DNA from 2 places in the Quadrisphaera sp. GCM10027208 genome. Region 1 is predicted to be linked to the other one. Evidence: riboswitches for the same ligand, from Rfam matches in the RefSeq annotation. Region 1 holds a riboswitch; the other holds the start of a gene.
The links. A riboswitch is a leader RNA that binds a small molecule or an ion and turns the genes downstream of it on or off. The one in region 1 is predicted to bind thiamine pyrophosphate.
Positions count from the first base shown of each region.

Region 2: it holds a riboswitch for thiamine pyrophosphate, as region 1 does, so the genes downstream of both, ACFP6A_RS08215 (ECF transporter S component) here and thiE (thiamine phosphate synthase) in region 1, are expected to answer to the same signal.

Region 1 is NZ_JBHSRC010000003.1:438,054-447,869, reverse strand. It holds gene ACFP6A_RS07505 (MarR family winged helix-turn-helix transcriptional regulator) at 1-239, shown strand, start outside; gene ACFP6A_RS07500 (methylmalonyl-CoA mutase) at 249-1,976, shown strand; gene ACFP6A_RS07495 (cupin domain-containing protein) at 2,000-2,440, opposite strand; gene ACFP6A_RS07490 (hypothetical protein) at 2,754-3,422, shown strand; gene ACFP6A_RS07485 (hypothetical protein) at 3,419-4,411, shown strand; gene ACFP6A_RS07480 (tetratricopeptide repeat protein) at 4,501-5,424, shown strand; TPP riboswitch at 5,464-5,574, shown strand; gene thiE (thiamine phosphate synthase) at 5,569-6,180, shown strand; gene thiO (glycine oxidase ThiO) at 6,177-7,292, shown strand; gene thiS (sulfur carrier protein ThiS) at 7,289-7,537, shown strand; gene ACFP6A_RS07460 (thiazole synthase) at 7,543-8,301, shown strand; gene ACFP6A_RS07455 (thiamine phosphate synthase) at 8,298-8,882, shown strand; gene thiD (bifunctional hydroxymethylpyrimidine kinase/phosphomethylpyrimidine kinase) at 8,879-9,700, shown strand; gene thiC (phosphomethylpyrimidine synthase ThiC) at 9,700-9,816, shown strand, end outside.
Region 2 is NZ_JBHSRC010000004.1:102,906-112,721, reverse strand. It holds gene ACFP6A_RS08235 (formimidoylglutamate deiminase) at 1-734, shown strand, start outside; gene hutI (imidazolonepropionase) at 731-1,876, shown strand; gene ACFP6A_RS08225 (hypothetical protein) at 1,913-2,056, shown strand; gene ACFP6A_RS08220 (DUF4235 domain-containing protein) at 2,097-2,366, opposite strand; TPP riboswitch at 2,421-2,527, shown strand; gene ACFP6A_RS08215 (ECF transporter S component) at 2,602-3,414, shown strand; gene ACFP6A_RS08210 (ABC transporter ATP-binding protein) at 3,414-5,003, shown strand; gene ACFP6A_RS08205 (energy-coupling factor transporter transmembrane component T family protein) at 5,000-5,809, shown strand; gene dnaK (molecular chaperone DnaK) at 5,996-7,882, shown strand; gene grpE (nucleotide exchange factor GrpE) at 7,879-8,535, shown strand; gene ACFP6A_RS08190 (DnaJ C-terminal domain-containing protein) at 8,600-9,619, shown strand; gene ACFP6A_RS08185 (heat shock protein transcriptional repressor HspR) at 9,623-9,816, shown strand, end outside.

The DNA of each region.
Region 1 (9,816 bases):
ACCGCCTGGAGGCCTCCGGGTTCGTCGAGCGGGTGCCCAACCCTCGTGACGGGCGCGGCACGCTGGCGAGGATCACGCCGTCCGGCCGGGACGTCGCCGCGCGGGCGACCGAGCGCCTGCACGCGATCGAGTTCGGCCTGGAGGCCCTGGACGCCCGGCAGCGCGCCGACCTCACTGGGCTGCTGCGGCTGGTGCGGATCGGCGCCGGAGACTTCCCGGATAGTCGGACGTCCGAGTAACCTGGCGGCATGGACGCGGAGCAGATCGAGGCCGGACGACGTCGCTGGCAGGAGCGGTACGACGCCGCGCTGGCGAGCGGAAAGGTCCGGGACGCGGACTTCACCACGCTGTCGGGGACGGACGTCGACCCGGTCTACGGGCCGCCGGAGGGTGCGAGCGACCCGCGGATGGACCATATCGGCTGGCCCGGGGAGTTCCCGTTCACCCGCGGCCTGTACGCCACCGGCTACCGCGGCCGCACCTGGACCATCCGGCAGTTCGCCGGGTTCGGCAACGCGCGGCAGACCAACGAGCGCTACCGGATGATCCTCGAGCGCGGCGGTGGCGGCCTGTCCGTGGCCTTCGACATGCCGACCCTCATGGGCCGCGACTCCGACGACCCGCGCAGTCTCGGCGAGGTCGGGCACTGCGGCGTCGCGGTCGACAGCGCGGCCGACATGGACGTGCTGTTCGACGGCATCCCGCTCGGGGACGTCACCACGTCGATGACGATCTCCGGGCCCGCCGTCCCGGTGTTCTGCATGTACCTGGTCGCCGCCGAGCGGCAGGGTGTCGACATCCGCACCCTCAACGGCACCCTGCAGACGGACATCTTCAAGGAGTACATCGCGCAGAAGGAGTGGCTGTTCCCGCCGGAGCCGCACCTGCGTCTCATCGGCGACCTGATGGAGTACTGCGCGGCCAACATCCCCGCGTACAAGCCGCTCTCGGTGTCCGGCTACCACATCCGCGAGGCAGGCTCCACCGCCGCCCAGGAGCTGGCGTACACGCTCGCCGACGGCTTCGCCTACGTGGAGCTCGGGCTCTCGCGCGGCATGGACGTCGACGTGTTCGCCCCCGGACTGTCCTTCTTCTTCGACGCGCACGTCGACTTCTTCGAGGAGATCGCGAAGTTCCGTGCGGCCCGGCGCATCTGGGCGCGCTGGCTGCGAGACGTCTACGGCGCCAGGACCGACAAGGCGCAGTGGCTGCGCTTCCACACCCAGACGGCCGGTGTGTCACTCACCGCCCAGCAGCCCATGAACAACGTCGTCCGGACGGCGGTGGAGGCGCTCGCCGCCGTTCTCGGCGGCACGAACTCGTTGCACACCAACGCCCTTGACGAGACCCTCGCCCTGCCGACGGAGGAGTCGGCGGAGGTCGCGCTGCGGACCCAGCAGGTGCTGATGGAGGAGACCGGTGTCACGAACGTCGCCGACCCTCTCGGCGGGTCCTGGTACGTCGAGGCGCTCACGGACCGGCTCGAGGCCGAGGCCGAGCGCATCTTCGAGCGAATCCGCCGGATGGGGGAGCAGGGCCGGACGCCGAACGCCGACGGGGTCGTGGAGCACGAGATCGGGCCGATGACGTCCGGGATCCTGCGCGGCATCGAGGACGGCTGGTTCACCGGCGAGATCGCCGACGCGGCCTTCGCCTACCAGACCGCGCTGGAGAAGGGCGACAAGAAGATCGTCGGGGTCAACTGCCACACGCAGACGACGGCCCGCGAGCTGGAGATCCTGCGCGTCAGTCACGAGGTCGAGCGCGAGCAGGTCCGGGTGCTGGCGCAGCGCCGGCAGGCTCGCGACGACGCAGCGGCGCGCGCCGCGGTGCGCCGCATGGTCGAGGTGGCCCGCACCGACGGCAACCTCGTCGAGCCGATGCTGGAGGCCGTGCGGGCCGAGGCCACCCTCGGTGAGATCTGCGGGGCGCTGCAGCAGGAGTGGGGCGGGTACACCGAGCCGGCCCGGTTCTGAGCCCTCACGGAGCATCTGAGCCCTCACGGAGCCGTGGTACCCGCGCGGCCGTAGGCGTCGCTGAGCCGGACGACGTCCTCGCGCCAGCCCGGCGCCGCGGTCGAGCACTCGGCCACGACGAGCTCGGTCGTCGCCGCGACCCGGTGCACCACCCCGGCCGGGACGTGCACGGTGTCGCCGGCGCGGACCACCACGGCCTCCAGGTGCTCGGCGTCCGGGCCGTGCTCGACGACTCCCTGGCCGGAGACGACGTAGAGGGTCTCGTCCTTCTCCCGGTGGAACTGGCAGGACAGGCAGTGACCGGCGTGCACGGTGATGAGCTTGCCGGCGTAGCACCCGTCGACCAGAGCGAAGAGCACCTCGTGCCCCCACGGCTTGGGCTGTGTCCCCGCCCGGCCGAAGACCGCCGCCCGTCTCGCGGGTGCCGCCGGGCTCGCCTGGGCTGCCTCTGTCGGCTGGGTCACCGGTGCCTGCCGGTCCGTCGTCGTGCCCACCCTGGTGCCTCCGTCTCGTCCGGTCCGGGACGTCTGCCCCGTCCTCGCCGACGGTAGGTGGGGCGGCGTCCGGCCGTGGCGGAAACGTCAGACTCACCGGTGCACCCCGGCCACGGTTTGACGAGTCGTGCCCGTGCCCTCACTGTCCGTCGCCACGGTTCGCCGTCCCGGGTCACGGCGTCCGACCGCGGCGTCCGACCGCGGCGCGCCGGCCTGGTGACGCCCACCTATCCTGATCGTCGGCCCGACCCCGACCCGAGCCCGACCCCGAGGAGCAGCACCCGTGCAACGCGTCCTGCTGGCCGTGCTGGCCGGGCTGCTCGCGCTGGCCGGGGTCGCCGCGCTCGCGGTCGGTATCGCCCAGCGCACCGTGTGGCTGCCTGAGGACGAGGTGAGCGCCACCGCGACGCTGCCCTCCGACGTCCCGCTGGCCGTCACCGAGCCGGGCGTGCTGGAGATGCGCGAGGGCCCGGTGACGGTGACGGTCACGGCCGGTGAGAACGACACCCCGGTCGTCCTCGCCGTCGGCCGCACCGCGGACGTCGAGGCGTGGGTGGACGGCGCTGCCCACGCCAGAATCGGCGGTCTGCGGACGCCGGAGAGGCTCGCCGTCCGGACCGTGGACGGCGAGACGGAGGTGCCGGACCCCGGCACCACCTCCGACCTGTGGACCGAGCAGGAGGTCGGGACCGGTGGTGCGACGTTCGTCTACGACCCGCCGCCGGGCAGCTGGGCCCTGCTCGCCGCCACGAACGGCACCGTCCCCGGCCCCGCACGGCTGACGTTGACGTGGCCGCGGGAGGTCACCACGCCGTGGTCGGTCCCGCTCATCGTCCTCGGTGGCGTCCTGCTGGGGACCGGGGGCGCCGCGCTGGCCTGGATGTGGGTGCGCGGCGAGCTGTCCCCGGTGCGGGCCGGCCGCCCCCGTCACGACCGGCAGGTGCAGCGGTGAGCCGCTCCGTGCTTCGCGCTGCCGCCGCCGGGCTGGCCGCCGGCGCGCTGCTCGCCGGGTGCGCGCAGGAGCCGCTGCCCGAGCCGCGCCCGGTCGAGGTGACCGAGCCCGTGCCCGTCGTCGACGACGGGCAGGCCGTCATGGTGCGCGAGCGGGTGCTCGACGTCCTCGCCTCCGGGGACGAGGCCCTGGACGCCGCGCCGCTGGAGTCCCGGGTGACCGGTCCGGCGCTCGAGGTGCGTACCGCCCGGTACACGCTGCGCCGTCAGCTCGAGGACCGCCCGGAGCTCCCCGACCTCGGCGGAGAGCTGCTGCTCACGGCCGCACCCGAGGCCGACGGGTGGCCGCGGTGGTTCCTCACCGCCTCGCGTCCGGCGCCGGACGCCGCCCCACAGCTCCAGGTGCTCACTCAGGAGTCCCCGCGGGAGATGTACCGGTTGACCGCCTGGGTGACGATGCTGCCGGGCACGACCCTGCCCGAGCTGCCCTCCGGGGAGCCGGTGCAGGCCCTCGACCCGGCCGAGCAGAGCGGCCTGGTGGCCGCTCCGGCGCAGGTCGTCGCACGCTACGCCGACGCCCTCGCCCTCGGCGACGACAGCGAGCACGCGGAGTTCTTCGCCGACGACGTCCTGCGCGCCCAGGTGGTCGCTGAGCAGGAGGCCGAGCGGGAGGCGGTCAGTGAGTTCTTCGACTACGACGTCACGCACACCCCCCGCGAGGGGCAGGTGTGGGCACTGCGCACCAGCGACGGGGGCGCCGTCGTCCTCGGGGCGATCGAGAGCAGGCGCGCCTTCGCCGTCACCGCCGAGGGCGCCCGGCTCCCGCTGCCGGAGGACCTCGCCGTGCTCGCCGGCACCGAGGAGGCCACCGAGGCGGCGACGGTCACCTCGTTGCAGATGGTCGCCTTCGCCGTCCCGCCCGAGGGCTCGTCGGAGCCGGTGACGGTGCTCGGCGGTGAGCGCGCCGTCCTCGCCGCGACCGCCACCTGACCCCCACCGTCCCGCGTGACCCCCACCGCCCCGCGCCGAACCGCACCGACCACACTGCAGAACCGGACCCGAGGAGAGGACCTCCCCCGATGACCCAGCCCCCCAGCCAGCCCGGACCGCGCCTGGACCTGCGTGGCGCCGTCGACCTGTCCCGCCTCAGCCAGCAGGCGCCGTCGTCGGGTTCCGGCGGCGGCGGGCGGTTCGTCCGCGACGTCACCGAGGCCGACTTCGCCGACGTCGTCCAGCTGTCGATGACCGTGCCGGTCGTCGTCGACCTGTGGGCCACCTGGTGCGGCCCGTGCCGTCAGCTGTCCCCGGTGCTCGAGCGGCTGGCCGAGGACTACGGCGGCCGGTTCCTGCTGGCCAAGGTGGACGTCGACGCCAACCCGCAGATCTCCCAGGCGTTCCAGGTGCAGTCCATCCCCACCGTCGTGGCCATCCTGCGCGGCCAGCCCGTCCCGCTGTTCCAGGGAGCCGTGCCGGAGCCGCAGGTGCGCCAGGTCCTCGACGAGCTGCTGCGGGTCGCCGCGGAGAACGGCGTGACCGGCACCCTGGACGGTACCGAGCAGGCCGGTGAGGCCGACGACCAGCCGGCGCCGCTGCCCCCGCTGCACCAGGAGGCGTACGACGCCATCCAGCGTGGCGACCTGGAGGCTGCGGCGGACGCCTACCGCCGGGCACTCGCCGAGAGCCCGGCGGACGCCGACGCCCGGGCGGGCCTCGCGCAGGTCGAGCTGATGGCCCGGACCCGGGACCTGGACCCCGAGGCCACCCGCAGGGCCGCTGCGGACGACCCGACGGACGTCGAGGCCGGCATGCGCTGCGCCGACCTCGACGTGCTCGGCGGCCACGTCGAGGACGCGTTCACCCGGCTCGTCGACCTCGTCCGGATCACCTCCGGTGAGGAGCGGGAGACCGTCCGCCGGCGGATGCTCGACCTGTTCGAGGTCGTCGGCCCGGACGACGAGCGGGTGCTCGCCGCCCGCAGGGCGCTGGCCAACGCCCTGTTCTGACCTCTTCACGACCCACCCGCCCGCCTGCTACGTTTGTCGCGATTCCACCGCGGGAGTCCGAGGCATCGGGCTGAGAGGGAGCTGGAGCCGCTCCGACCGCTGAACCTGATCCGGGTCATGCCGGCGAAGGAAGTGAGGAGCGACGTGCTACCCCGCATCCACTGCATCACCGACTTCCCGTCGTACGACGCCCTGGCGCTGACCGTGCTGGAGGCGGTCGTCCAGGCCGGCGTGGACGCCGTCCAGGTCCGGGCCAAGTCGCTGCCCGACCGCGAGGTCCTGGCCTTCACCCGGGCGCTCGTGGACCGTCTCGCCGGGACGCCGGCCACGGTGATCGTCAACGACCGGCTCGACATCGCCCTGGCCGCGGGGGCGCACGGCGTCCACCTCGGGCTCGACGACCTCCCCGTCGCGGAGGCCAGGCGTCTCGCCCCACCAGGCTTCCTCGTCGGCGGGACCTGCCGGCACGCGGGGCACGCCGAGGACGCCAGGGCGCAGGGCGCCGACTACGCCGGCGTCGGACCGGTCCACCGCACCACCACGAAGGCGGGCCTGCCGGCCCCGATCGGCCTGGACGCCCTGCGTGAGGCTGCCGGCGTCCTGCCCGCGATCGCCGTCTCCGGCATCACCGCCGAGCGCGTCCCCGAGGTGATGGCCGCCGGCGCCTACGGCGTCGCCGTCGCCTCAGCCATCTGCCGGTCCCCCCGGCCCGAGCTCGCCGCCAGGGGGCTCGTCGACGCCGTCGCACGCGGATGAGGGCGGCCGTGATCGGCGCCGGCGTCGTCGGCCTCGCCTGCGCCGAGGAGCTGGCCCGCGCCGGCCACGAGGTGCGGGTGTTCGACCCCGACCCCGGCGCCGGGGCGACCCGTGCCGCGGCCGGCATGCTGGCCCCCGCCGGGGAGGCCTGGCACGGCGAGGCGGACCTGCTCCGGCTCGGCGTCGCCTCGGCCCGGCTGTGGCCGCAGTACGCCGCGCGACTGGGCGCGGCCTCCGGTGTGGACGTCGACCTGCGCACCGCGGGCACGCTGCTGGTCGGGCAGGACCACGACGACCTGCGGCAGGTCCGACGCTCGCTCGAGGTGCTGGCAGCCGAGGGCCTGCGCTTCCAGGAGCTCGGCCCGCGAGAGGCGCGGGCCCAGGAGCCCACGCTGTCCCGCGTGGCCGGCGCGGCACTCCTGCCGGACGACCACAACGTCAACCCCCGCAAGGTGGTGCGCGCCCTGCTGCAGCTGCTCGGTGACCGCCTCGTGGCGGCGCGAGCGGCCGTGGACGCCGCCGGCGTGGTGACTGCGGACGGCACCCGGTTCGACTGCGACGCCGTCGTGGTCGCCACCGGTGCCGAGGCCCGGACCGCGGTGCCGCAGGTGCGTCCGGTGCGCGGGGAGACGATCCGGCTGCGGGCGGGCGACCCGCCGTCGCGGGTGCTGCGTGCCCGGGTGCACGGCCAGCCGGTCTACGTCGTCCCTCGCGCCGGCGGCGAGGTGGTCGTCGGCGCGTCGGAGGAGGAGCACGACGCCGAGCCCGTCGCCGGCCTCGGCACCGTCGTCCGGCTGCTGCACGCAGCACGGACCCTGGTCCCCGGGCTGGAGACCGCCGGCGTCCTCGAGATCACCGCCCGGCACCGGCCCGGCACCCCGGACAACGGGCCCCTCATCGGGCCGCGCGCCCACAGCGGCCCGGTGCGCGAGGTGCTCGCCGTCGGCCACTACCGCGGCGGCGTCCTGCTCGCCCCGGTGACCGCCCAGGCCGTGCGGGCCCACGTCGAGGGCTCCGACGTGCCGGCCGTCGCCCGGCCCTTCGTCCCGAGCCGCTTCACCCACCCGCAGCACGTCACACCGACCGGTCAGGGGAGGGCCCTCACCACATGAGCACCGACCACACCATGAGCACCGACCACGCCATGAGCACCGACGCCACGAGCAGCATCGACATCACCCTCAACGGGCAGCCGCGGGTCGTGGACGACCGCACGACGCTGCACGAGCTCGTGCCCTCCGCCCAGGGGGTCGCGGTCGCCGTCAACGGTGCCGTCGTCCCGGCGTCCTCCTGGCGCAGCACGCGGCTGTCACCGGGCGACGTGGTCGAGGTCGTCACGGCCTACCAAGGAGGGTGAGCCCGATGCAGCTGGCGGGGGTGGAGCTGCCCGGCCGCCTGTGGGTCGGCACCGGTGGGTTGACGAGCATCAGCACGGTGCGCGACGTCGTCGCCGCCGCTGCCCCCGGACTGGTCACCGTGTCGATCCGGCGCACGTCCGACCAGGGCAGCGGCGGGCTCCTGGACGCCCTGCGCGACACCGGCGTGCGCGTCGTGCCCAACACGGCAGGGTGCCTCAGCGCCCGGGAGGCCGTCCTCACCGCCCAGCTGGCCCGTGAGGCACTCCAGACGGACTGGGTGAAGCTGGAGGTCGTCGGCGACGAGACGAGTCTGCTGCCGGACGTCGTCGAGCTGCTCGACGCGGCGGAGACGCTGGTGGACCAGGGGTTCACGGTGCTGCCCTACACGACCCCCGACCCGGTGGTGGCCCGGCGGCTCGAGGACGTCGGGTGCGCCGCCGTCATGCCGCTCGGGTCACCCATCGGTTCCGGCCGCGGCATCGACGACCCGCACGCGATCGAGGCCGTCCGCGCCGCGGTGGCGGTCCCCGTCGTCCTGGACGCCGGCATCGGCACCGCCAGTGACGCCGCCCTGGCGATGGAGCTCGGTTGTGACGCCGTCCTCGCCGCCACGGCGATCACCCGCGCGGACCGGCCGGTGCAGATGGCCGCGGCCCTGCGCGCGGCGGTCGAGGCCGGCGAGCTGGCCCGGCTCGCCGGCCGCATCCCGCGGCTCGCCACGGCCCGTGCGTCGAGCCCCATGGCCGGGCGGGTCGGCACGTGAGGCTCCCTCGCGTGCTCGTCCTCACCGACCGTCGCCAGCTGCCCGCCGGCCACGACCTCGTCGGCGCCGTGACGGCGTGCGTCCAGGCGGGACTGGGCGCCGTCGTGCTCCGCGAGCTGGACCTGCCCCGCGGTGAGCGCCAGGAGCTGGCCCGCGCCGTCGGCGCCACCGGGGTCACGACGATCACGGCACGCACCTGGCTGGAGGGGGCCGCGGGCGTCCACCTTGCGGCGGCACAGCAGGTTGCCGACGCGGGGCCGGCCGCCTTCCACGGACGCTCCTGCCACGACGACGAGGAGGTCGCCCGAGCCGTCGGCGGCGGAGCGGCGTACCTGACGATCTCGCCGGTCGGCGCGTCGGCGTCCAAGCCGGGGTACGGCCCGCCCCTCGGAGCGGCCGGCGTGCGCCGCGCGGTGCGGCTCGCCGGGGACGTGCCGGTGTTCGCCCTCGGGGGCGTCGACGCCCGCAACGCCGCCGCGGTGCGCGACGCCGGCGCCTACGGCGTCGCCGTCATGGGAGCGGTCATGCGCGCCGCTGACCCGGCCGCCGCGTTCGCCGGGATCGCGGAGGTCCTCCGGTGACACGCACCCGCACCCCGCTGGTCGCGCTGACCGTCGCCGGGACCGACTCCGGCGGCGCGGCCGGCGTGGCGGCCGACCTGACCACCTTCGCGGCCCTCGGTGCCCACGGCACGTGCGCGGTCACCGCCGTGACCGCCCAGGACACCACCGGTGTGCACCGCGTCGTCCAGCTGTCGGCCGAGGACGTCCAGGCCCAGGTGGACGCGGTGCTCGGCGACCTGCCCGTCGCGGCGGTCAAGACCGGCATGCTCGGCACCGCGCAGGTCGCGAGGGTCGTCACCGGCCTGCCGGCGCACCTGCCCCTGGTCGTCGACCCCGTGCTCGTGGCGACCAGCGGCGCCGAGCTCGGTGACGAGGCGGTGGTCGCCGCCTACCGCGACCACGTGCTCGCGAGGGCCACGGTCGTCACCCCCAACGACGACGAGGCACGCCGGCTCGTCGGCGCCGGCCCGGACGAGGCGCGTGAGGACGTCGCTCTCGCCCTGCACGCCCTCGGTCCCGCGGTGGTCCTCACCGGTGGCGACCCCGGGGCGGCCACCTGCCGCGACGTCGTCGTCGACGAGCGGGGGCACGTGCGGGTCCTCGAGCACCCCACCGTGCCCACCACCGGCGACCACGGCACCGGGTGCACGTTCTCCGCGGCCCTCGCCGTCCACCTCGGCCGGGGCCGGCCACTGGTGGACGCCGCCGCCGCGGCCCAGTCCTTCGTCGCGGCAGCACTGCGCCGCAGCGCCGGCTGGCACCTGGGCCGTGGCCACGGCCCCGTCGCCCACACGTGCCCGCGAGACCCTTACCCGCGAAACCCTCAGGAGAGCTGATGCACCTCCACCCCAGCCACAGCACCGTCCACCGCAGCGGTACCCGCCCCGACCTGCGCGTCCCGTTCACCCGGGTCGCCCTGACCAACGGCGAGACGTTCGACCGGTACACCACC
Region 2 (9,816 bases), on a different contig from region 1:
TCGTGGGGGCCGCCGTGCACTCGGTGCGCGCCGTCCCCGCCGACCGGCTCGCCGCCGTCGCCGAGGCGGCCGCCGGCCGCCCGCTGCACGTGCACCTGTCCGAGCAGCCGGCCGAGAACGACGCCTGCCGCGCCGCGCACGGCCGCACCCCGACCGCTCTGCTCGCCGACCACGGCGTCCTGGGCCCGCGGACCACGGCCGTGCACGCCACCCACCTGAGCGTCGCCGACGTCGCGGCCCTGGGGGCCAGCGGCACGGCCGTGTGCGTGTGCCCGAGCACGGAGGCCGACCTCGCCGACGGGATCGGCCCGGCCCGCCGGCTCGCCGACGCGGGGTCGCCGCTGTGCCTGGGCAGCGACCAGCACGTGCTCGTCGACCTGCTCGCCGAGGCCCGGCTGCTCGAGGCCCACGAGCGGCTGGCCGCCGGTCAGCGCGGCCGGTTCACCCCCGGCGAGCTGGTCGCCGCGCTCACCGCCGACGGGCACGCGGCCCTGGGCCGTCCGGACGCGGGCCGGATCGCCGTCGGTGCGCCCGCCGACCTGCTCGCCGTCCGGCTGGACACCGTCCGTACCGCCGGCGCCGACCCGGAGCAGGCCGTGCTCGTGGCCGGCGCCCCCGACGTCGACACCGTCGTCGTCGGCGGGCAGGTCGTCGTCGAGGGCGGCCGGCACCGGCTCGGGGACGTGGCCGCGCTGCTCGCCGGCGCCGTCGCACCGCTGTGGGAGGACCGATGAGCACGCTGGTCACCGGCGTCGCCGAGCTCGTCACCCAGGACGCCTCGCTCGGCACCCTCACCGACGCCGCCCTCGTCGTCGACGCCGGGCGGGTCGCGTGGGTGGGTCCGGCGTCCCGTGCCCCGGACGCCGACGAGCGGGTGGACGTCGGTGGCCGGGCCGTCGTCCCCGGGTTCGTCGACTCCCACACCCACCTCGTGTTCGCCGGGGACCGCTCGGCCGAGTTCGCCGCCCGGATGCGCGGTGAGCGGTACGACGGCGGCGGCATCGCCTCCACCGTGGCCGCCACCCGGGCGGCCGGTGAGGAGGAGCTGCGCGTCCGGCTGCAGGGCCTCGTCACCGAGATGCGCCGGCAGGGCACGACGACCGTCGAGGTCAAGAGCGGCTACGGGCTGACGACCGCCGACGAGGTCCGGGCGCTGCGGCTCGCCCGGGAGGTGACGCCGGAGACGACGTTCCTGGGCGCCCACGTCGTCCCGCCGGAGCTGGCCGGCCGGCGCGAGGAGTACCTCGCCCTCGTCACCGGCGACATGCTCGCCGCCTGCGCGCCGCACGCCCGGTGGGTGGACGTGTTCTGCGAGCCGTCGTCCGCGCACGCCTTCGACGCCGAGGAGTCCCGGGCCGTGCTGCAGGCGGGCCGGGCCGCCGGGCTCGGGCTGCGGGTGCACGCCAACCAGCTCGGCCACGGCCCGGGGGTGCGGCTCGCGGTCGAGCTGGGGGCCGCCAGCGCCGACCACTGCACGTACCTGTCCGCCGCCGACGTCGACGCCCTGGCCGGGTCGGCCACGGTCGCGACCCTGCTGCCCGGGGTGGAGTTCTCCACCCGCTCGCCGTACCCGGACGCCCGCCGGCTGCTGGACGCCGGGGTGGTCGTCGCGCTCGCGACCGACTGCAACCCGGGCACGTCGTTCACCTCCTCGATGCCGCTGTGCATCGCGCTCGCCGTCCGGGAGATGGCGATGACGCCGAGCGAGGCGCTGTGGGCGGCCACCGCAGGCGGGGCCAGGGCCTTGCGCCGGGACGACGTCGGGCACCTCGGCGTCGGCGCCCGGGCCGACCTCGTCGTCCTGGACGCGCCGAGCCACCTGCACCTCGCCTACCGCCCCGGCGTCCCGCTGGCCACCCCCCTGCTCGGGCCGTGACGGCGCTGCGGCGGCGGGCCGTGGGAGGATGCCGAGGTGCTGCGTGCCCTGCGTCGACCGCGTCCGGGGGAGCCGTCGCTGCTGGTCCGGGCGCTCGCCGTGCTCGTCGTCGTCGGGATGGTGCTGGCCGCGGCGCCGGTACTCGTCCCGGTGCTGCGCTGGGTGGTCTCCCTGTTCTGAGTCTCTCCCCGGATTCTGAGTCTCGTCGGGACGCCCAGGGTCAGCCGACCTCCTCCAGCCCCTTCGGCAGGTGCCCGGTGGACTTGCGGTAGTAGTCGGCCGCCTTGCGGGTGGCGAGCATCCGGGCCAGGCCGACCAGGGCCCCTGACGCGGCCGCCCAGGCCACCGCCTCCTGCCACGACGTCGTCGGGGACTCGGGGTTGTTCGGCGGCTGGTGGCCGGTGCCCTTCACCCAGGCGGTCGAGAGCACCTTGCGGGCTGCGACGCCGGCGAGGACCGCGGACAGCAGACCCATGAGCTTCCACATCATGGGGCCACGGTGCCGCAGGCCTGCCCGGCCGGCAACCGGCGGTGTAGCGTGGACGGCGTACGACAGGGGAGCGCCGAGAGGCGCTGAGAGTGCGGACCCTCCGCAGACCCTTCGAACCTGAGCCGGTTAGCACCGGTGGAGGGAGTCGGGCATCTCGAGCAACCCCGCCGTCGCGGGCTCCTGCCCGCCGCCGGCGGGCGCGTTCCCCCTCCTGTGACCCACGGGAGGACACTCGATGAGCACCACGCACGACCGGCGCCGCGACCCGCGGGCGCCGCAGGACGACCCCAGCGGGCTGCGGCCCGCGACCGTCGTCGCCGTCCTCGCCGGCGCCCTGCTGTGCGCCGTCATCTGGGCCGTCGGCCTGCCGGAGGACCGGGCCCTGTTCGGCACCCCGCTGTCCGACCTGACCGTCCCGGCGGCCCTGCTCGCCGTCCTCGTCGGCGCCTGGCTGGCGGGCTGGACCTCCGCTCCCCGCCCGCGGTGGCGGGTGGTCGACATCGTCGTCGCCAGCGTCCTGGGCGTGGCCGGCGGGTTCCTGTTCGTGGCGTGGAACGCCGGCTGGGAGCCGATCTCCCGGGCGCTGGCGTTCTTCCCGCCGGCGTCCGGTCTGCTCGTCGGTGTCTGGCTGCTGCCCGCGGTCCTCGGCGCCCTCGTCGTCCGCCGCCCCGGTGCCGCGGTCTACACCGAGCTCGTCGCGGCCACGGTCAGCGCGCTCGTCGGCAACCAGTGGGGCTTCGCGACCGTCTGGTACGGCCTGCTCGAGGGCCTCGGCCCGGAGGTCGTGTTCGCGCTGCTGCTCTACCGCCGGTGGGGGCTGCCGACCGCGCTGCTGGCCGGCGCCGCCGCCGGCGTCGTCGTCGGCCTGCTCGACTCCTTCGTCTACTACCCGGAGTTCAGCGCCGCCTACAAGCTCGTCTACACCGGGTTGACGACGGTGTCCGGCGTGGTCATCGCCGGGCTGGGTGGGTGGCTGCTCACCCGTGCGCTGGCCGCCACCGGGGCGCTCGCGCCGCTGGCGTCGGGCCGGGACGCCGAGCGCGTCTGATGCCCTCGATCCGCGCCCGTGGCTGGGGGTGGCGGCACCCCGGCCGCCGAGCCTGGGCGCTGCGCGGGGTCGACCTGGACGTCGCGGACGGCGAGCGGGTGCTCCTGCTGGGTCCCAGCGGGGCCGGCAAGTCGACCCTGCTCGCCGGCATCGCCGGCCTGCTCGACACCGGACCCGACACCGGCGGGGACGCCGAGGGCGAGCTGCTCGTCGACGGCGTCCCGGCCGGGCAGGCCCGGGTCCGCGCGGTCGAGGCCGGCCGCGGACTGGCACCGACGGGGCTGCTGCTGCAGGACCCGCAGGCGCAGACGGTGCTGGCCCGCTGCGGCGACGACGTCGCCTTCGGCCTGGAGAACCACGGCGTCCCGCGCGAGGAGATCTGGCCGCGGGTTCGCCGCGCCCTGGACGACGTGGGGCTCGGTGTCGCCCTCGACCGGCCCACGGCCCGGCTGTCCGGGGGGCAGCGGCAGCGTCTCGCGCTCGCCGGGGTGCTGGCGCTGCGACCCGGCGTGCTGCTGCTCGACGAGCCGACCGCGATGCTCGACCCGGACGGCGCCGCAGGTCTGCGCCGGGTGGTCGCCGACCAGCTCGCCGCCACCGGCGCCACCGCCGTGGTCGTCGAGCACCGGGTGCAGGAGTGGCTCGACGTCGTCGACCGCGTCGTCGTGCTCGAACCGGGCGGCGGCGTCGTGGCCGACGGTCCCGCCGCGCGGGTCCTCGCCGAGCACGGCGAGCGTCTCGCCGCCGCCGGCGTCTGGGTGCCCGGCCGCCACCCGCTGCGGCTGGGTGCTGCCGGTGCTGCCGGTGCTGCCGGTGCTGCGAGCCCTGCCGGCCCTGCCGGCCCGGCCTGTCCGCCCGCGGCCTCGGGTGCGGCGTCCGGGCCGGTGCTGCTGCGCGCGGAGGGGCTCGCCGTGCACCGGCGCGGCCTGCCCGCGCCGGTGCTCACCGACGTCGACCTGACCCTGCGGGCCGGCCGGGGCGCCGCCCTCGTCGGACCGAACGGCTCCGGCAAGTCGACCCTCGCGCTGGCCCTCGGTGGCCTGGTGCGCCCCGGCGCCGGCCGGGTGCGGGCCGAGCCGCCCCTGGCCGACGGGGCCGCGGAGCAGCCGTACCGGTGGCGGCCGCGCGAGCTCGTCGCCCGGATCGGGTCGGTGTTCCAGGACCCTCGCCATCAGCTCGTCGCGACCACCGTCACCGAGGAGCTCGCGGTCGGACCGCGACGGCTCCGGCTGCCCGAGGACGTCGTCCGGGCCCGGGTGGACGAGCTGCTCGAGCGGCTGCGGCTGACCCACCTGGCGCGCGCCAACCCGTTCACGCTGTCCGGCGGGGAGCAGCGCCGGCTGTCCGTGGCCACCGCGCTGGCCACCCGCCCGCGGCTGCTCGTCCTGGACGAGCCGACGTTCGGGCAGGACGCCCGCACCTGGGCCGAGCTCGTCGGTCTGCTCGGCGACCTGCTCGCCGCCGGGACCGGCCTGGTCACCGCGACCCACGACGAGGAGCTCGTCGCCGCGCTGGCCGGCGACGTCTGGCGGGTGGGCGCAGGCGTCGTCCGCTCGCAGGTCCCCGCCGCGACGGCGGCGGCCCGGTGAGCGCCGTCGACCTCGGTGCCGGCGCGGCCGCCGCCGACCGGACCGCGCCGGTGGCTCGCGCCAACCCCGTCGCCAAGCTGGCCGTCGCCACCGTGCTGTCGTTCGGCCTGCTGCTCACCGTCGACGTCGTCACCGCCGGGACGGCGCTGCTGCTCGAGGTGCTCCTCCTCCCGCTGGCCGGGATGGGCCCGCTGGCCCTGGCCCGGCGCGGCTGGATCGTCCTGGTCGCCGCGGTGCCGGCCGCCGTCGTCACCGCCTGGTTCGGGGTCGACTCCGGCGCCGTGCTCCTGGGACTGGGGCCGGTGACCGTCACCGAGGGGTCGCTGACGGCCGGTGCCGCGATCGGGCTGCGGATCCTGGCGATCGGTCTGCCGGGCGTCGTCCTGCTGGCGACCACGGACCCCACCGAGCTCGCCGACGCCCTCGGCCAGGTGCTCCGGCTGCCGCACCGCTTCGTCCTCGCCGCGCTGGCCGCGATGCGGCTGCTCGGCGTGCTCGCGGAGGAGTGGCAGCAGCTGTCCCTGGCCCGCCGTGCCCGCGGACTCGGCGACGACCGGCTGCTCGGCCGGCTGCGCACCGCGCTCGGCCAGGTCTTCGCCCTGCTCGTGCTGTCGATCCGCCGGGCCACGACGCTCGCCACCGCGATGGAGGCGCGCGGCTTCGGGGTCTCCACCCAGCGGACCTGGGCCCGACCGAGCCGGCTGCACGCCGGGGACCTCCTCGTCGTCCTCGGCGGCGTCCTCGTCGTCGCGGCCGCGACCGCCGCCGGAGTTCTCGCCGGGACCTGGGAGCTCGTCCTGGCCTGACGGCCCCGGCGCCAGGTCCGGGAATGCGGCCGTCCACGCCGTAGTTGAGCCCAGCAGGCTCAGGTTTGGACAGCCGGATTTGACACCGGATCGGCAGGGACCAGACTTGAGTGAGGACGACTCAAGGCAGCTCGACCGCCCCGGCCCGGGTCGGAGGGCGCCGCAGACGCGAAGGAGAGCACATCCATGGCACGAGCGGTCGGTATCGACCTCGGCACGACCAACTCCGTGGTCGCCGTCCTCGAGGGCGGCGAGCCCACCGTCATCGCGAACGCCGAGGGCGGCCGGACCACGCCGTCCGTCGTCGCGTTCGCCAAGTCCGGCGAGCCGCTCGTGGGCGAGATCGCCAAGCGGCAGGCCGTGACCAACGTCGAGCGGACCATCCGGTCGGTCAAGCGCCACATGGGTACCGACTGGACGGTCGAGATCGACGGCAAGAAGTACACCCCGCAGGAGATCTCGGCCCGGATCCTGCAGAAGCTCAAGCGGGACGCCGAGGCCTACCTCGGCGAACAGGTCACCGACGCGGTCATCACGGTGCCCGCGTACTTCAACGACGCCCAGCGGCAGGCGACCAAGGAGGCCGGGGACATCGCGGGCCTGAACGTCCTGCGGATCATCAACGAGCCCACCGCCGCGGCGCTCGCCTACGGCCTCGACAAGGGCAAGGAGGACGAGCTCATCCTCGTCTTCGACCTCGGCGGCGGCACCTTCGACGTCTCGCTGCTCGAGGTGGGCAAGGACGCCGAGGACGGCTTCTCCACCATCCAGGTGCGGGCGACCAGCGGTGACAACCACCTCGGCGGCGACGACTGGGACCAGCGGATCGTGGACTGGCTGGTCGACCGGGTGAAGAACACGGCCGGCGTCGACCTGTCCAAGGACAAGATCGCCATGCAGCGTCTCCGGGAGGCAGCCGAGCAGGCCAAGAAGGAGCTGTCCTCGGCGACGAGCACGAGCATCAGCCTGCAGTACCTGTCGATGACCGAGAACGGTCCGGTGCACCTGGACGAGAAGCTCACCCGGGCGCAGTTCGAGCAGATGACCGCTGACCTGCTGGAGCGGACCAAGGAGCCGTTCCGCAACGTCATCAAGGACGCCGACATCACGGTCTCCGACATCGACCACGTCGTGCTCGTCGGTGGCTCCACCCGGATGCCCGCCGTCGCCGACGTCGTCCGCGAGCTGACCGGCGGCAAGGAGCCGAACAAGGGCGTCAACCCTGACGAGGTCGTCGCCGTCGGCGCCGCGCTCCAGGCCGGGGTGCTCAAGGGCGAGCGCAAGGACGTGCTGCTCATCGACGTCACGCCGCTGTCCCTCGGCATCGAGACCAAGGGCGGCATCATGACGAAGCTGATCGAGCGGAACACGGCCATCCCCACGAAGCGGTCCGAGGTCTTCACCACCGCCGAGGACAACCAGCCCAGCGTGCTCATCCAGGTGTTCCAGGGCGAGCGCGAGGTGGCGGCGCACAACAAGCCGCTGGGCACCTTCGAGCTGACCGGCATCGCGCCGGCGCCGCGGGGGGTGCCGCAGATCGAGGTCACCTTCGACATCGACGCCAACGGCATCGTCCACGTCTCGGCGAAGGACCGCGGCACCGGCAAGGAGCAGTCGATGACGATCTCCGGCGGCAGCGCGCTGCCCAAGGAGGAGATCGAGCGGATGATCCGGGACGCCGAGCAGCACGCCGAGGAGGACCGCCGGCGGCGCGAGGAGGCCGAGACCCGCAACGCCGCCGAGCAGCTGGTCTACTCGACCGAGAAGTTCCTCTCGGACAACGAGGACAAGCTGCCCGAGGACGGCCGCGCCGAGGTGCGCACCGCCATCGACGACCTGAAGAAGGCGCTCGAGGGCGAGGACATCGAGGCGGTCAAGTCCAAGCAGGAGGCGCTCGCTGCCGCAAGCCAGAAGCTGGGCTCCGCGATGTACGAGCAGTCGCAGACCGCCGACCAGGCGGGTGCCGGCGCGGCCGGCGCCGGTGCCGCCGGCGGAGCGGCCGCAGGGTCGCAGGGCGGCGGTGACGAGGACGTCGTGGACGCCGAGGTCATCGACGAGGACGAGAACAAGTGACGGACCAGGTACCCGACCCGACCCGACAGGTCGACGTCGAGGGCGCGGACGGCGAGACCCAGCAGGGTCCCGTCGTCCGCGACCGGCGGCGCCTCGACCCCGAGACCGGTCAGGTGCGTCAGCACCCGGACGACGCTGGCGCCGGTGCGCCGGACGCCGCCGCCGGGGGGACCGCCGGCGACGGGACGCAGGCCGAACAGGCGGGGCAGGGCGCGCAGGCTGAGCAGGGCGCGCAGGCTGAGCTCGTCGAGGAGCTGCGCGGCGACCTGCAGCGGCTGCAGGCGGAGTACGTCAACTACCGGCGCCGGGTGGACCGGGACCGGGACGTGGCCCGGGACGCCGGGGTGGCCGACGTCCTGGAGGCGCTGTTCCCGGTGCTGGACGACCTGTACTTCGCCCGCGAGCACGGCGAGCTGACCGACGGCCCGTTCGCCGCCATCGCGGACAAGCTGCACGCCGTCCTGGCCCGGTTCGGCCTCGAGCAGTACGGCTCCGTCGGCGAGCCGTTCGACCCGGCTGTGCACGAGGCGCTCATGCACAGCCACTCGGCGGAGGTCACCGAGACCACCGTCGTCCAGGTGCTGCAGCCCGGCTACCGGCAGGGTGCGCGGGTGCTGCGGCCGGCCCGCGTCGGGGTCGCCGACCCCGAGTGAGCCACCCGTGTGACGCAGGACGAGACAGAGCAGGACGAGACAGAACGGAGAGGAGGGAGCGGCGATGACCGGCCAGGACTGGCTGGAGAAGGACTTCTACGCGACGCTCGGCGTCGCCAAGGACGCCTCTCCGGCCGACATCAAGAAGGCCTACCGCAAGCTCGCCCGCACCCTCCACCCCGACGCCAACCCCGGCGACTCGCAGGCCGAGCAGCGGTTCAAGGAGGTCGGCGAGGCCTACGCGGTGCTCTCCGACCCCGAGAAGCGCGAGCAGTACGACGCCGTCCGCGCGATGGCCGGCGGGGCCCGGTTCACCGCGGGCACCGGCGGCTCGGCCGGGGGCTTCGAGGACCTGTTCGGCGGCCTGTTCGGTCAGCACGCCGGCGGGGGCCAGCGGGTGCGGTTCACCACCAGCGCCCCAGGCGGGGGCGGGGTGCCGCCGAACCTCGAGGACCTGCTCGGCGGGGTGTTCGGCGGCGGTGGCGCCGGCTACGGCGGGTACCGCGCCCCCCGGGGACCGCGGCGCGGCGCCGACGTCCAGGCCACGACGACCTTGCCGTTCACCGACGCGGTGCACGGGGCCACCGTGACCCTGCGCACCGCCGACGGCCGGACCGTCACCGCCCGCATCCCCTCCGGGGTGCGTGACGGGCAGCGGATCCGGTTGCGCGGCAAGGGTGAGCCGGGTGAGGCCGGAGCGCCCGCCGGAGACCTCGTCATCACCGTCGAGGTCGCCCCGCACCCGGTGTTCGAGCGCGACGGGGACGACCTGCGCGTCACCGTGCCGGTGTCCTTCCCGGAGGCCGCGCTCGGCGCGGAGATCCCGGTGCCGACCCTTGACGGCGGGACCGTGCGGGTCAAGGTCCCGGCCGGGACGCCGTCCGGGCGCACCCTGCGGGTCCGGGGCCGCGGCGTCCGGACCGCCAAGGGCACCGGCGACCTGCTCGTGACCGTCCAGGTGGCGGTGCCGCGCCGGCTGGACGGCGAGGCCCGTCGGGCAACCGAGGCGCTGCGCGACGCGCTGGCCGGTGAGGACCCGCGCGCTGACCTGATGGCTCGGGCGGCGCGCGCGGCGAGGGGGTGAGCCGTGCCGGGGCGGGAGCGCGCAGAACGCCGGCCGGACCGGTTCGACCCGGACGCGCCGGTGTTCGTCATCTCGGTGGCCGCCGAGCTCGCCGGCATGCACCCGCAGACCCTGCGCCAGTACGACCGGCTGGGACTGGTCCGGCCCCGGCGCACCGCGGGCCGGGGCCGGCGCTACTCGGCTCGTGACGTGGCGCT